Regions from separate parts of the Pseudomonas sp. NPDC085632 genome, predicted to be linked through region 4. Evidence: predicted binding sites of a transcription regulator. Region 4 holds the regulator's gene; each other region holds the start of a gene.

Region 1 (3,740 bases), on a different contig from region 4:
TTGTCTTTCAGTGAGCATTCCGGACGGATGCCGTAATCGTCCTTGGCGCAGGGTTTGACCTGGCGTTTCTGTGCGAGGGAGATGCGTAGCATGTGAAACGGCTGGTTGGCGGTGCGTTCGACGGTACGGCCTTCGGCGTCGAGAATTTCGACGGAAAGGTTGTGGCTGCCACGGTCGATATTGTTCAGCGGAAACACTGGACTCAGGCCGGGCTCGCCGGTGGCCTGACCGTCCAGTAGCAGGCGATAACGATGACCGCGTTGCAGGCCCGGCTCGCTGGTGACACTGACAATGATTTCCCCTGCACTGCTGCGAATCGTGGCATCGGGTTCGGGCACCAGAATGCGCAGCATGTCGTAGTGGAACAGCGGCTGCTCCGGGGACTTCTTCGCCGTGGTGATCGGCGCGGCGGCCGTTGGATTGGCCGACATGCGATTGCTGGTCGCGATAGGTACGCGCTTGGCGTTGCCGTGCGGTTGATCGGTAAACACGCGATTGCCTTGGGCGTCGGTGTAGGTGAAGACCTCGGCTGAAGCCTGCAGTGTCAGCAGCGCCAATACAGCGATGAGCCACGCGCGGATCATGGCTTGTGCACCCGCTGCACGCTTAGCGCCACTGGCGGGCTTTGCTGGATGATCGTCTGCCCGTCAATCACCTGCACGGCCAGTCGATGCTCACCCCGATCAACATTCACCAACTGCAGGATTGGCACGTTGCTCGGCTGACCGTACGGTTCATCGTCGAGCACCAGCCGTAATTGATGCGGCGCCTGCAGACGCGGTTTGATCAGCACATTGACAGTGAAGGTGCCGTTGTTGGCCCGCAAGGCTTCTTCAGTGGGCAGGCCGGCCAGTTCAAGAATGTCGTAGGCATTGCGCGCAGGCTCACGATTGTCGGGCTCAGGTGCGGCCGGTGCGCTCGGCGCTTGCGGCTCGACCCGATTGAGTGGCGGCAACTCCACCGGCTGCGCTTGCACGCCGTCCGGCGAGTGATCGCTGTACACCGTGTTGCCGTTGGCGTCGGTGTACTTGTAGATCTGCGCGACGGCGGGCAGGGCGATCAGCAGCAGAATGTAGAGAAGCGTGCGACCCATGAAATCGACCGGGATTGAAAGCGATGGGGTGCAGCATAGGACAGGTGCGGCGGTTGGCCCAACTCGGTAAACATCTGGTAACGCCCTCACCCTAACCCTCTCCCAGAGGGAGAGGGGATTGACCGTGTTTCTCTGACAAATTTCATCGACCTGAAATTGCCATGTGAACTCAGGTTCGGAAAAGCATGGAGATAAGTCCCCTCTCCCTCTGGGCGGTCCGACGTTTCGGGAGGGTTAGGGTGAGGGGTTTTTGATCTGCAATAAAAAAGGCCTCCCGAAGGAGGCCTCTTTTTGTCACGCCGAGAAACGCGGCGCTACCGGATCAGCAGCTGTAGTACAGCTCATATTCCAGTGGGTGTACGAAGGTGCGAACCTTGATTTCTTCTTCCGATTTCAGCGCGATGTAAGCGTCGATGAAGTCGTCGGAGAACACGCCGCCCTTGGTCAGGAACGCGCGGCCCTTGTCCAGCTCTTCCAGGGCTTCTTTCAGGCTGCCGCAAACTTGCGGGATCTCTTTCGCCTCTTCAGGCGGCAGGTCGTACAGGTTTTTGTCCGCCGCGTCGCCTGGGTGGATCTTGTTCTGGATACCGTCCAGACCGGCCATCAGCAGTGCTGCGAAGGCCAGGTACGGGTTGGCAGCCGGATCCGGGAAGCGTGCTTCGATACGGCGGGCTTTCGGGCTCGACACGTAAGGAATGCGGATCGAAGCGGAACGGTTGCGAGCCGAGTAGGCCAGCATTACCGGAGCTTCGAAGCCTGGCACCAGACGCTTGTAGGAGTTGGTCGCCGGGTTGGTGAAACCGTTCAGGGCCTTACCGTGTTTGATGATGCCGCCGATGAAGTACAGAGCGGTATCGGACAGGCCGGCATAGCCTTCACCGGCGAAGGTGTTCTTGCCGTCTTTCCAGATCGACATGTGTACGTGCATGCCCGAACCGTTGTCGCCGTACAGTGGCTTCGGCATGAAGGTCGCGGTGCGGCCGTAAGCGTCAGCAACGTTGTGCACAACGTACTTCAGGGTTTGGGTTTCGTCGGCTTTCTTCACCAGAGTGTTGAACTTGACGCCGATTTCGTTCTGGCCGGCAGTCGCCACTTCGTGGTGGTGAACTTCGACGGTCAGGCCCATTTCTTCCAGTGCGTTGCACATGGAGGTACGGATTTCATGGTCGTGGTCGAACGGTGGAACCGGGAAGTAGCCGCCTTTGACGCCTGGACGGTGACCCTTGTTGCCGCCTTCGATGTCCTGGTCGGACATCCACGAACCTTGCTCGGAGTAGATCTTGAACATCGAGCCGGAAATGTCCGACTTGAATTTCACCGAGTCAAAGATGAAGAACTCTGGCTCTGGACCAGCGAACACGGTGTCACCGATACCGGTGGCTTTCAGGTGCTCTTCGGCGCGCTTGGCGATCGCACGTGGGTCGCGGTCGTAGCCTTGCATGCTCGAAGGTTCGATGATGTCGCACACCAGAATCAGGGTGGCGTCTTCGGTGAACGGGTCGAGAACGGCCGTTTCGTCAACCGGCATCAGGATCATGTCGGAGGCTTCGATGCCTTTCCAGCCAGCGATGGAGGAACCGTCGAACATTTTGCCGACTTCGAAGAAGTCGTCGTCCAAAGCATCGCGAGCCGGCATGGTCACGTGGTGCTGAGTACCTTTGGTGTCCGTGAAGCGCAGATCAATCCACTTGACGTCATGATCTTTGATGAGTTGAACCGTCTTCGACATATGTCCTCCGGGTGGCTTCGGGCTTGGTAGTGGATGCCCTTGAATTTGGTTGATGCCGGCGCGAATACTCTGCCAAGGCAACCTGCCTCACAAGGGAGCAAATTGCATGCCAGTGCCCCAGCATGGGTTTTTTGCCCCAAATTCACGCTTATTAAGGCTCGAAACGCCTGAAAGCTAAAAATCTCGCCCTTTAATGTAGCGTCACAAATCGAAAATGACCTGTTTTGGTGCATGCAAAACCTTCTGCACATTAACTGGTTAAACCTTGAGCAATTTCCGCTATAATCCGCGCCCCCCTTTTTCGGCTGGCCGTTCGCGCGCTGTTTTCATGAAACTAATCGTAAAAGTCTTTCCCGAGATCACCATCAAAAGCCGACCTGTCCGGACGAAATTCATCCGCCAGTTGGCCAAGAACATCCGCACCGTGCTCCGCGATCTGGACCCGGCCGTGGTGGTGAACGGTGTGTGGGACAATCTCGAGCTGGAAACCCGCGTTACTGACGCCAAAGCCTTGAAAGAGATGGGTGAGCGCCTGACCTGCATGCCAGGTATCGCGCACTTTCTGCAGATCGACGAGTACCCGCTGGGCGACTTCGACGACATCACCGAAAAGTGCAAACAGCACTACGGTGATGCGCTGGCCGGGAAGATTTTTTCGGTGCGCTGCAAGCGTGCCGGCAAGCACACGTTCAGCTCGATGGATGTCGAAAAATATGTCGGCAGCAAGCTGCGCCGCGAGTGCGGTGCCGCCGGTATCGACCTGAAAGCGCCGGAAATCGAAGTGCGCATCGAAGTTCGCGACAAACGGTTGTTTGTTATCCACAGCCAGCACAACGGCATCGGCGGTTACCCGCTCGGCGCTCTGGAGCAGACGCTGGTATTGATGTCCGGCGGCTTTGACTCGACCGTTGCGGCGTA
Region 2 (3,740 bases), on a different contig from region 4:
CCGGGGTGAAAAGCCTGAAAACCCAGAACAGCATCGAAATCCGCAGCATTACTCCCGTCTGACACTCTTCCTGTCACCTTTCACACCAGGCCTTGGCAGCGGCTCTAACTTGGGGCTACTCTGCAAGCGAGATCAGCGAACGGATCGCTAAGGTCTGGTCTTGTCAGCTACATGCTTGTTTCCCGCGTGCAACCACGTTGCCGTAGTACTTCGGCCAAAGGCCCGGGGCGGGAATACGGAAAGTCTATCCATCTATGCGAGGGGGACGATTCATGAGCACAGCCTATCAAGAAGACATCAGCAGCAATGTTCTGCGCCGCATGAAAGAAGGCGGTTTCGATTTTTCCCGATTCCATCCCATCGAGTTCTACGCCATTTTCCCGGACGAGGAGCGGGCGCGCAGGGCGGCAGGCAAATTTCGCGGTGAATCCATCAATGCCCAGGTCAGCGTGCGTGATGACGGTGCGTGGGCGTTGGAATTGAGCAAGGTGATGTACGCGACATATGACGATATCGGCGACTTCGAGCAGGGCTTTTCCGCTGTGGTCGAACCGCTGGGCGGCATTATCGAAGGCTGGGGTGTGAAACAGGAGGTGCGTAGCCGTCACCGTTTGAACTGATCTCTTGAATCAACAGTTGAGCAACGGCTGACCTTCGGGTTGGCCGTTGTCGTCTCCGGCGTATGCAAGGCGCTGTGGCAAAACCCTGAAACAAGAAACCGAGGCAAAAAAAAGCCACCGGAGAGGGTGGCTAAAAGGGAAGACCGATAAGGAGAGGAAACCGGTCAGGGTTACAGCGGGGCGGGCTGCGAGGGCAGTCCAGGTCAGTTGAGCTGGCGACTTCGCGGCGCTGTGCGCGGGGAAGTTTTGCAGCGAATGCACGGATTATCCGCAAGCAGCGCCGGGCAGTGAAATCAACTCTGACTATGCTGGTGATAGGCGATGCGGTGCGTCGCAATGAAGCGGGGGCAATCCGGTTGGGGCAATTGCCGCACAGGAATGGTGCGGTGCCTGCGGCGTGTATTTCCAACCGATTGAAATCAAAGCGTTTATGCCGATGGCACGGGCCTTGCGAAGGCCTGTATGTCCGGGTGACAAGGAGTACGGCATGATCCGCACCTATTTTGATGAGATGTACGATGCCGGCGGCCAGGTTCGCCCGCATTATCGGGAGTTTGCCCGCTGGCTGGCCGAAACGCCTGACGAACTGCTGGCTCAACGGCGACGCGAGGCTGACTTGCTGTTCCATCGCGCCGGGATCACTTTCACGCTCTATGGGGACGAGCAGGGCACCGAGCGCCTGATTCCTTTCGACACCATCCCGCGCAGCATTCCCGCCAGCGAGTGGCGAGTCGTCGAGCGCGGCTGCATCCAGCGGGTCAAAGCGCTGAACATGTTCCTCGCCGACCTCTATCACGAGCAGCGCATCATCAACGCCGGGATCATTCCTGCCGAACAGGTGCTGGCCAACGAGCAATATCAGTTGGCGATGCAAGGCCTCGATCTGCACCGCGATATCTATTCGCACATCTCCGGCGTCGATCTGGTGCGCGATGGCGACGGCACCTATTACGTGCTCGAAGACAACCTGCGCACACCGAGCGGCGTGAGCTACATGCTCGAAGACCGCAAGATGATGATGCGTTTGTTCCCGGAGTTGTTCGCCGCGCAACGTATCGCGCCGATCGATCACTATCCGAACCTGCTGCTCGACACCCTGAAAAGCTCCAGCGCGATTGATGATCCGAGCGTAGTGGTGCTGACGCCCGGGCGCTTTAACAGTGCCTTTTTCGAGCACGCGTTCCTGGCCCGGGAAATGGGCGTGGAACTGGTCGAGGGCGCGGATCTGTTCGTGCGAGACGACAAGGTCTTCATGCGCACCACTGACGGCCCGAAAGCGGTGGACGTGATCTACCGTCGCCTCGACGACGCGTTCCTTGATCCGTTGGCGTTCAACCCCGACTCAATGCTCGGCGTGCCGGGGCTGCTGTCGTCCTATCGCTCCGGCAACGTGGTACTGGCCAACGCCATCGGCACCGGGGTGGCGGACGACAAATCGGTGTATCCGTTTGTCACCGACATGATCCGTTTCTACCTCGACGAAGAGCCGATCCTGAAGAACGTGCCGACCTGGCAGTGCCGCAACCCGTCTGAACTTTCCCATGTGCTGGCCAATCTTCCAGATCTGGTGGTCAAGGAAACCCAGGGCTCCGGTGGTTACGGAATGTTAGTGGGACCGGCGTCGACGAAGGCGGAGATCGATGCCTTCCGTGAACGCATCAAGGCCAAACCCCACGCGTACATCGCGCAGCCGACGCTGTCGCTGTCGACCTGTCCGACCTTTGTCGAAAACGGCATCGCACCGCGCCATATCGACTTGCGTCCGTTTGTCTTGTCCGGTCGCGAAACCCGCGTGGTGCCCGGCGGTTTGACTCGCGTCGCACTGCGCGAAGGCTCCCTGGTGGTGAATTCCTCCCAGGGCGGCGGAACCAAGGACACCTGGGTGGTCGAGGATTGAAGGAAGCTTGCCATGTTAAGTAGAACTGCCTCGGATCTGTATTGGATGTCGCGTTACCTGGAGCGGGCGGAAAACCTCGCACGGATGCTCGATATCAGTTATTCGCTGTCGCTGATGCCGCAGGACGGTCGCGGCGACGGTCTGCACGAATTGGCCATGCCGCTGCTCATCACCGGCACCCTCGACGATTACCTGGAACGTCACGGCGCGTTGCATGCCGAACGGCTGCTGCACTTCTTCGCCCTCGATGCGGCCAATCCGGCGAGCATTTACAGCTGCCTCGGTGCAGCGCGGGCCAGTGCGCACGCGGTTCGCGGACGCATCACGGCGGACATGTGGGAGAACATCAACGCGACGTGGCTGGAGATTCGCGGGATCGCCGAACAGGGTCTCAGTCGCTATGGCATGAGCCGTTTCTGCGAGTGGATCAAGGAACGTTCGCACCTGTTCCGTGGTGCGTCGTACGGCACGATCATGCGTAACGATGCGTTTCGTTTCATTCGTCTCGGGACCTTCATCGAACGTGCGGACAATACGCTGCGGTTGCTCGATGCCCGCTATGAAATGGCTGGCGATCAGGCCGAAGCGGTCAGCGACGGTACGGCCCATGCCTATTACCAGTGGAGTGCCTTGCTGCGCGCCTTGTCTTCGTTCGAGGCCTACACCGAAATCTACCGCGATGCGCCCGGCGCCCGGCATGTCGCCGAGCTGCTGCTGTTGCGTGCCGATGTGCCGCGCTCGCTGCGGGCCTGCACCGAAGAGATCGACCAGATTCTTGCGCAGTTACCCGGCGCCAATGGCCGTCCGGCTCAACGTCTGGCGGCGGAAATGGATGCACGCCTGCGCTACACCGGCATCAACGAAATTCTCGAGGAAGGCCTGCACGCCTGGCTCACCGAATTCATCCCGCTGGTGCGCCAGTTGGGTAACGCCATTCACAGTTCCTACCTGGAGGCTGCATGAGACTGTCCATTAGCCACGAGACCACCTATCACTACGAAGATCAGGTGCGGGCGAGCATCCAGTACCTGCGACTGACCCCCCACGACAGCGAGCGTCAGCACGTGTTGAGCTGGCAACTCGATCTGCCGCGCCCGGTGCGCGCGCAGCTCGATCCGTTCGGTAATATTCTGCATGTGCTGACCATGGACGAACCGCACGAGGCGATCATCATCGGTGCGCGAGGTCAGGTTGATATTGATGAGCTGCGCGAGGCCGAGCAT
Region 3 (3,740 bases), on a different contig from region 4:
GCGGCCAGACCGATGACCAGTGCGCCCATCGGGCCCACGGTGCCGGCAGCCGGAGTGATCGCGACCAGACCTGCAACCACACCCGAAGCAATGCCCAGTGCGCTTGGCTTGCCGTGGGTGACCCACTCGGCAAACATCCAGCCCAGCGCAGCCGCAGCGGTAGCGATCTGAGTGACCAGCATCGCCATGCCGGCGGTGCCGTTGGCCGCCGCAGCGGAACCGGCGTTGAAGCCGAACCAGCCGACCCACAGCATCGCAGCGCCCATCAGGGTATAACCGAGGTTGTGCGGAGCCATCGGGGTGGTCGGGAAACCTTTACGTTTGCCCAATACCAGGCAGGCAATCAGACCGGCGACACCGGCGTTGATGTGCACCACGGTGCCGCCCGCGAAGTCGAGTACGCCCCAGTCCCACATCAGGCCGCCGTTGCCGGACCAGACCATGTGCGCGATCGGTGCATAAACCAGAGTGAACCAGATGCCCATGAAGATCAGCATCGCGGAGAATTTCATCCGCTCGGCGAACGCACCGACGATCAGCGCCGGGGTGATGATCGCGAAGGTCATCTGGAAGGTGATGAACACCGCCTCAGGGAACAGCGCCGCAGGGCCGGTCAGGCTCGAAGGCGTGACACCGGCGAGGAACGCCTTGCCCATGCCGCCGAAGAACGAGTTGAAATTGACGACGCCCTGCTCCATGCCGGTGGTGTCGAACGCAATGCTGTAGCCATAAATGACCCACAGAATGCTGATCAGACCGGTAATGGCGAAGCACTGCATCATCACGGAAAGAATGTTTTTCGAGCGAACCATGCCGCCGTAGAACAGCGCCAGGCCGGGGATGGTCATGAACAGCACGAGGGCTGTCGAGGTGAGCATCCAGGCAGTGTCGCCGGAATTGAGGACCGGGGCCGCCACTTCGTCTGCCGCCATAGCAAGGCCGGGCATTACGATAGACAACAGGGCTCCTAGCCCTGCGAATTTACGCAGAGTCATATTGTTTTCTCCTGGGGCGTTGGGGTTTGTGGCGGCGGTTAAATCGCGTCGGTATCGGTTTCGCCGGTACGGATACGGATCGCCTGTTCCAGATTGACCACGAAGATCTTGCCGTCACCGATCTTGCCGGTGTTGGCCGCTTTAGTTATCGCCTCGATAACCCGATCCAGATCCTTGTCGTCGATGGCCACGTCGATTTTCACCTTGGGCAGAAAATCGACCACATATTCCGCGCCGCGATACAGCTCGGTGTGACCCTTCTGCCGGCCGAAGCCTTTGACTTCAGTAACGGTAATGCCCTGCACGCCGATTTCGGACAGCGACTCGCGCACGTCGTCCAACTTGAACGGCTTGATGATGGCAGTGACTAGCTTCATGAAAACTCTCTCCCGAATTGGTGGACTTGCCCCAGGAAAACAAACCCGACTCAAGTCTAAGCGCAGTGCCTGGCTTTGTAACGCATCGTCGGCCGTACCTGCCCGACTGACGCCAGCTAACCGCTGCCGACGAAACTCCCCGCTCCGTCTGCCGCACTGCATTCGTCACAGCGACTGCATCAGTGCATGGGTCGAAGGTGACTAAGCAGAAAGCTTGCCATCTCGCCAAAAACCTCTGATTTCAATCCCTTGGCCGCTGCCGCACGCCATCCCGTGCAAAACCCCATCCGGATACGCACAACAACGGTGCGTCGCCGTCCGTCCGCCTGCGCGAAAAGCGTGCATCCCTGACCACGAGATTGACTATAGACACTGCGTGATACACTGCCGGCCATTGTTTCCAGGACATCCACCATGCTCGCGCCCAAAGACTTCCTCGACGCCCTGAGCGGCACCGCCTCCCGCCTTTTCAGCGGCGACACCCCGCTGCCGAAAGCCGAAATCGAAAGCCAGTTCAAGATGCTGCTGCAAAGCGCCTTCAGCAAACTCGACCTGGTCAGCCGCGAAGAATTCGACAGCCAGATGGTCGTACTGGCCCGCACTCGCGCCCGCCTCGAAAGCCTCGAAGCCAAGGTCGCCGAGATGGAAGCGAAGCTGACGCCGCCCGCTGAATAATCCGCGCCCCCTGTAGGAGCTGCCGAAGGCTGCGATCTTTTGATCTCCAGCCCTTCAACCATCCCGGCAACGTCCTACAACCTGCACCACCGCCGTCCGATTGCGCCGAAAAGCCCAGGTTTCTAAGCTCACCCGATGCTGAATGTTCAGCAGCGGGTTTGGCGACCTGGATCGAATTTGACGCAATGCAACTAGACTCACAGAGAGGTTTTTTCTCTCAACGAGTTATGGCGGCTTTGCGTGGGAGACCTCAGTGTCTGCCGGTTTCGAATTCACCGGTTCGCCAACCCGCGCATAGCTGCCACCCTTTTCGTTTGACGACGAACAGAAGCAGTTTTCTTCACTTGAATTCGAGAACTGAACCATGGACGAAAACTATCTAACACCTAGCATCTTCACCCGCCACAAACTCCCCCTCCACGCCCTCCTCATCCAGAACCAACCCTGGTTCTGCGCCCGAGACCTGAGCCGCCTGCTGCACATCTACCTCAACGAACGCATGCTGCGAAAACTCGACACCGACCAATACCAAACCCGTAAAACCCTCATCCACAATCAAATCGAAAACACCCTGCTGATCAGCGGATCAGGCATCTACGCCCTCCTCGTCTACCACTACTGCCCCGAATACCGAGCGTTGCGCGAATGGCTCACCCACCAAGTCATCCCCACCCTGCGCGACGCCCAACATCCCTGCACAAGCGAACGTCCACACCTGAGCCTGCTCAGTTGGCCGGACATGACGTTGAGTTTGTTGCACTGGAATAATCAGCCGTGGATACGGTTGCAGGATGTGCCACAAATGGTGACGGAGCGAGAACAGGTAAACCGCACGGTTGTGAACTCATGGTGGAGAAAGGCTCTGCAATTGATCTGAATTTTTGCGCTGCAACCTCACCAAAGGTCATTTCAGAGATACCACTGAAATGACCTTTTTTGTGTCTTCGTTATCTCCCCGCCCCTACTCCGAAATCCTCCACTCACAGAAGTAACGTCCTACAAAACGCGTCCCCCACGTCTGATTTCGCTACCCCCTCTCTGCTGGCTATCTTCTGCGACCAGATCCAAACAGATGAAAACAATGAGAAGAAAAGGCAAAGCAACGGATCTTCGTAACCAGACATTCAGATCAAACTCGCGAAAGATCGCCTACAAATTCTTTCTCAAGGACATGGCCCCGAGAATCCCAAATATTGATGCAGCAGCGGTCAAGTTTGAGCCAATTACCCCGGCAGCGATAAAGCAATACTTTCTCTGGGAGGGGCCAACAATTTTCCCTTGGGATGACGTTGCAGACTGGAAAAGTAAAGATGCGAAAGGTCTGGATTTGGCGATATGGTTCAAACAGATTCTTTGCGGCATGTGCTATGCGACCCCGCGCGCAAGCTCTATCTGCTTAAAGATTATTCTGTTGGAAGGGCATCCGGACAGGGCGCACCCGCTTCGCGGCAGGATCGCGCCGATTGCTCTGCTTGTCGCAGATCACTATGCGCGAACGCTAGGATGCAAAGAAATCGAGATTCAGGATCCTGATCCGAATGTTGTTTTTTACTACCGGAAACTGGGGTTCGAATTCGACCACACCAACCGGCTTGTCATTTCTGTGAACGGTCAATAACATCGAAATCAACAACCCAATCGCACGAGGTGCGTATGAGCCCAAAAAAGCGAAAGGCAAAGCTTCTTCAGATTG
Region 4 (3,740 bases):
GTTGAGGTTGGTGGTGTTGATCTTCAAGTCGGCCAGATCGGCGATCGGGCCGAGCAGGGCGGTTTCATCCTGAATCGCCTCGGCCAGCGAACGATTGGCGTTGCTCAGCGGGTGGCGACGACGGGTTTCGGAAAAACGCTTGAGCAGGGTTTCTTCATCGGCGTCCAGATACAGGACATCGCACTGGATGTGCTTCGCCCGGACGTCTTCAAGCAGCTCGGGAAAGCGCGTCAGATGACTCGGCAGGTTGCGCGCATCGATCGAGACGGCCACCAGCGGTTGCGCCAGCTCAGTGTGAATCAGCGCGCGTTCGGCCAGTTCCGGCAGCAAGCCTGCAGGCAGGTTGTCGATGCAGTAATAGCCGTTGTCCTCAAGGACATCCAGAGCCGTACTTTTACCCGAGCCGGAACGGCCGCTGACGATGATCAAGCGCATGATTAATGCCCGTTCTGCTCGCTCAGGACAACCTGATACAAGGCTTCATTGCTTGGAGCACTGCGCAGTTTTTCGCGCACTTCCTTGCGGTCCAGCATGCTGGCGATCTGGCGCAGTAGTTCCAGGTGCGCATCGGTGGCAGCCTCGGGGACCAGCAGTACGAACAGCAGGTCAACCGGAGCGCCGTCAATGGCGTCGAAATCGATCGGAGCATCAAGGTGCATCAGCGCACTGATTGGCGCTTCGCAGCCCTTGAGGCGGCAATGAGGAATGGCGATGCCGTTACCAAAACCGGTAGAACCGAGTTTTTCACGGGCAATCAGCGCCTCGAAGACATCTTGCATCTCCAGAGCCGGCACTTCGCGGGCGATCAGGTTGGCAATTTGTTCGAGGGCTTTCTTTTTACTGCCGCCCGGCACGTTCACGAGGGAACGGCCGGGGGTCAGGATACTTTCAAGTCGGATCATGGGTTAGGGATGTTAACGACCGGTTGCGCCCTGGAGGAGGCTCTGGGTCTTTTCCTTATGCTTTTTGAGTTGGCGATCCAGCTTGTCGGTGAGTGAGTCGATCGCAGCATACATATCAGTATCTTCTGCGTTGGCGACCACTTCGCTGCCGGGTATATGCAAGGTGGCTTCGATTTTCTGCTTCAGCTTTTCGACGCACATCGTGACTTGCACGTTGGTGATCTTGTCGAAATGTCGCTCCAGTCGTTGGAGTTTTTCCTCGATGTAGGAACGCAGAGGTTGGGTCACTTCCAGTTGGTGTCCACTGATGTTGACTTGCATACAGCTTCTCCTTCGTTGCCAGTGCATAAAGCGGCAGGCTGGATAGCCTGCCACTGGAACGCTGTAACGTGGCTTACATCAACCGCTTGCGTTCGCTCGAAGGCGCGATTCCGAGGGATTCGCGGTACTTGGCGACGGTGCGGCGAGCCACCTGAATGCCTTGTGCCTCCAGTAAACCAGCGATCTTGCTGTCACTCAACGGCTTTTTCTGATTTTCCGCGGCAACCAGTTTTTTGATGATCGCACGGATCGCCGTGGACGAGCATTCGCCGCCTTCGGAGGTGCTGACGTGGCTGGAGAAAAAGTATTTCAGTTCATAAATACCGCGCGGGGTATGCATGAATTTCTGCGTGGTCACCCGCGAAATCGTTGACTCATGCATGCCAACCGCTTCGGCGATGTCATGCAGAACCAGCGGCTTCATCGCTTCGTCGCCGTACTCCAGGAAACCGCGTTGATGCTCGACGATCTGGGTGGCAACTTTCATCAGGGTTTCGTTGCGGCTCTGCAGGCTCTTGATGAACCAGCGGGCTTCCTGCAACTGATTGCGCATGAAGGTGTTGTCGGCACTGGTGTCGGCACGACGGACGAAACCGGCGTACTGGGCGTTGACGCGCAGGCGTGGCACCGATTCCTGATTGAGCTCGACTAGCCAGCGTTCGTTGTCCTTGCGCACGATGACGTCAGGGACGACGTATTCGGCTTCGGCTGATTCGATCTGCGAACCCGGGCGCGGATTGAGGCTTTGCACCAGCTCGATGACCTGACGCAGCTCGTCTTCCTTGAGCTTCATCCGGCGCATCAACTGGCTGTAGTCGCGGCTGCCGAGCAGGTCAATGTAGTCGGTGACCAGGCGTTTCGCTTCCGCCAGCCACGGGGTCTTGGCAGGTAACTGGCGCAACTGCAGCAGCAGGCACTCGCCGAGGTTGCGGGCGCCGATACCGGCGGGTTCAAATTGTTGAATGCGGTGCAGGACGGCTTCGATTTCGTCCAGTTCGATGTCCAGTTCCGGATCGAACGCCTCAAGGATCTCTTCGAGGGTTTCATCCAGGTAGCCCTGATTGTTGATGCAATCGATCAGGGTGACGGCGATCAGGCGATCGGTGTCGGACATCGGTGCAAGGTTCAATTGCCACAGCAGGTGGCTTTGCAGGCTCTCGCCGACGGACGTGCGTGTGGTGAAGTCCCACTCGTCATCGTCGCTGCTCGGCAGGCTGCTGGCACTGGTCTGGTAGACGTCTTCCCAGGCGGTGTCGACCGGAAGCTCGTTGGGGATGCGCTCGTTCCATTCGCCCTCCTCGAGGTTGTCCACCGTCGGGGCAGTTTCCTGGTAGGACGGTTCCTGGATTTCGGTGGGGGGCTTCTGTTCGGCGTTGTCGGCCATGGGGTCGGAATTGTCGAAGTCGTCGCCTTCTTCCTGGCGTTCGAGCATCGGATTTGATTCCAGAGCCTCCTGGATTTCCTGTTGCAGATCCAGGGTCGACAATTGGAGCAGACGGATGGCCTGTTGCAGCTGCGGTGTCATCGTCAGCTGCTGGCCCATTCTCAAGACTAGCGATGGTTTCATGGCAGGGGCTTAACACCTTATTCGCCGGCGCTATGCGCCATCCACTACAGGGCGCCGAAGCGCCAAACTTAAGCAAATTATATGCCTGAAACTGAAGTGTTTGCCTAGAGCGCTGTAACAATTAAAGCGTATTAAATTCTGCTTGAATCGATACAGCGCCCGGGCGGCGCACCGGGCACTGTTGCGCTTACAGGCGGAACTCGTGGCCCAGATACACTTCCTTGACCAGATCGTTGGCCAGGATGGTTTCTGCATCGCCCTCGGCAATCAACTGACCGTCGTTGACGATGTAAGCGGTTTCGCAGATGTCCAGCGTCTCACGGACGTTGTGGTCGGTGATCAGTACACCAATGCCCTTGGCCTTGAGGTGGTGGATGATCTGCTTGATGTCGCCGACGGAAATTGGGTCGACACCGGCGAACGGTTCGTCGAGCAGGATGAATTTCGGTGCCGTTGCCAGCGCGCGAGCGATCTCCACACGGCGGCGTTCACCACCGGACAGGCTCATGCCGAGATTGTCGCGGATGTGGGTGATGTGGAATTCCTGCAGCAGGCTTTCCAGCTCTTTGCGGCGACCGGCCTTGTCGAGTTCCTGACGGGTCTCGAGGATGGCCATGATGTTGTCGGCCACCGACAGTTTGCGGAAGATCGACGCTTCTTGCGGCAGATAGCCGATACCGGCCTTTGCACGACCGTGCATCGGCTGATGGCTGACGTCCAGATCATCAATCAGTACGCGGCCCTGATCGGCCTGTACCAGGCCAACGATCATGTAAAAGCAGGTGGTCTTGCCGGCACCGTTCGGGCCGAGCAGGCCGACGATCTGGCCGCTGTCGATCGACAGACTGACGTCACGCACAACCTGGCGGCTTTTATAGGCCTTGGCCAGGTGCTGAGCTTTCAGAGTTGCCATTACTGGGTTTTCTCGTCGGTTTTCTTCTTCGGCTGGA

The links. The regulator sigma-54, encoded in region 4, starts transcription at its own class of promoters, with help from an activator protein. The targets are predictions, from matches to a motif close to ANTGGCATNNANNTTGCTNT.
Region 1: a site for sigma-54 is predicted at 2,917-2,936, ahead of glnA (type I glutamate--ammonia ligase). Genes of this name have one in related genera too.
Region 2: a site for sigma-54 is predicted at 1,056-1,075, ahead of ACIF4X_RS14655 (circularly permuted type 2 ATP-grasp protein). Genes of this name have one in related genera too.
Region 3: a site for sigma-54 is predicted at 1,575-1,594, ahead of glnK (P-II family nitrogen regulator). Genes of this name have one in related genera too.

What each region holds. Positions count from the first base shown of each region.
Region 1 covers NZ_JBITSX010000002.1:83,493-87,232, reverse strand. The annotation lists gene ACIF4X_RS02250 (DUF4124 domain-containing protein) at 1-584, opposite strand, end outside; gene ACIF4X_RS02245 (DUF4124 domain-containing protein) at 581-1,093, opposite strand; gene glnA (type I glutamate--ammonia ligase) at 1,416-2,822, opposite strand; gene thiI (tRNA uracil 4-sulfurtransferase ThiI) at 3,151-3,740, shown strand, end outside.
Region 2 covers NZ_JBITSX010000019.1:49,669-53,408, reverse strand. The annotation lists gene ACIF4X_RS14665 (hypothetical protein) at 1-62, shown strand, start outside; gene ACIF4X_RS14660 (ribonuclease E inhibitor RraB) at 273-620, shown strand; gene ACIF4X_RS14655 (circularly permuted type 2 ATP-grasp protein) at 1,108-2,517, shown strand; gene ACIF4X_RS14650 (alpha-E domain-containing protein) at 2,530-3,480, shown strand; gene ACIF4X_RS14645 (transglutaminase N-terminal domain-containing protein) at 3,477-3,740, shown strand, end outside.
Region 3 covers NZ_JBITSX010000053.1:715-4,454, forward strand. The annotation lists gene ACIF4X_RS24760 (ammonium transporter) at 1-995, opposite strand, end outside; gene glnK (P-II family nitrogen regulator) at 1,034-1,372, opposite strand; gene ACIF4X_RS24770 (accessory factor UbiK family protein) at 1,787-2,047, shown strand; gene ACIF4X_RS24775 (Bro-N domain-containing protein) at 2,412-2,924, shown strand; gene ACIF4X_RS24780 (N-acetyltransferase) at 3,120-3,665, shown strand.
Region 4 covers NZ_JBITSX010000059.1:16,297-20,036, reverse strand. The annotation lists gene rapZ (RNase adapter RapZ) at 1-435, opposite strand, end outside; gene ptsN (PTS IIA-like nitrogen regulatory protein PtsN) at 438-902, opposite strand; gene hpf (ribosome hibernation-promoting factor, HPF/YfiA family) at 915-1,223, opposite strand; gene ACIF4X_RS26120 (RNA polymerase factor sigma-54) at 1,297-2,790, opposite strand; gene lptB (LPS export ABC transporter ATP-binding protein) at 2,978-3,703, opposite strand; gene lptA (lipopolysaccharide transport periplasmic protein LptA) at 3,703-3,740, opposite strand, start outside.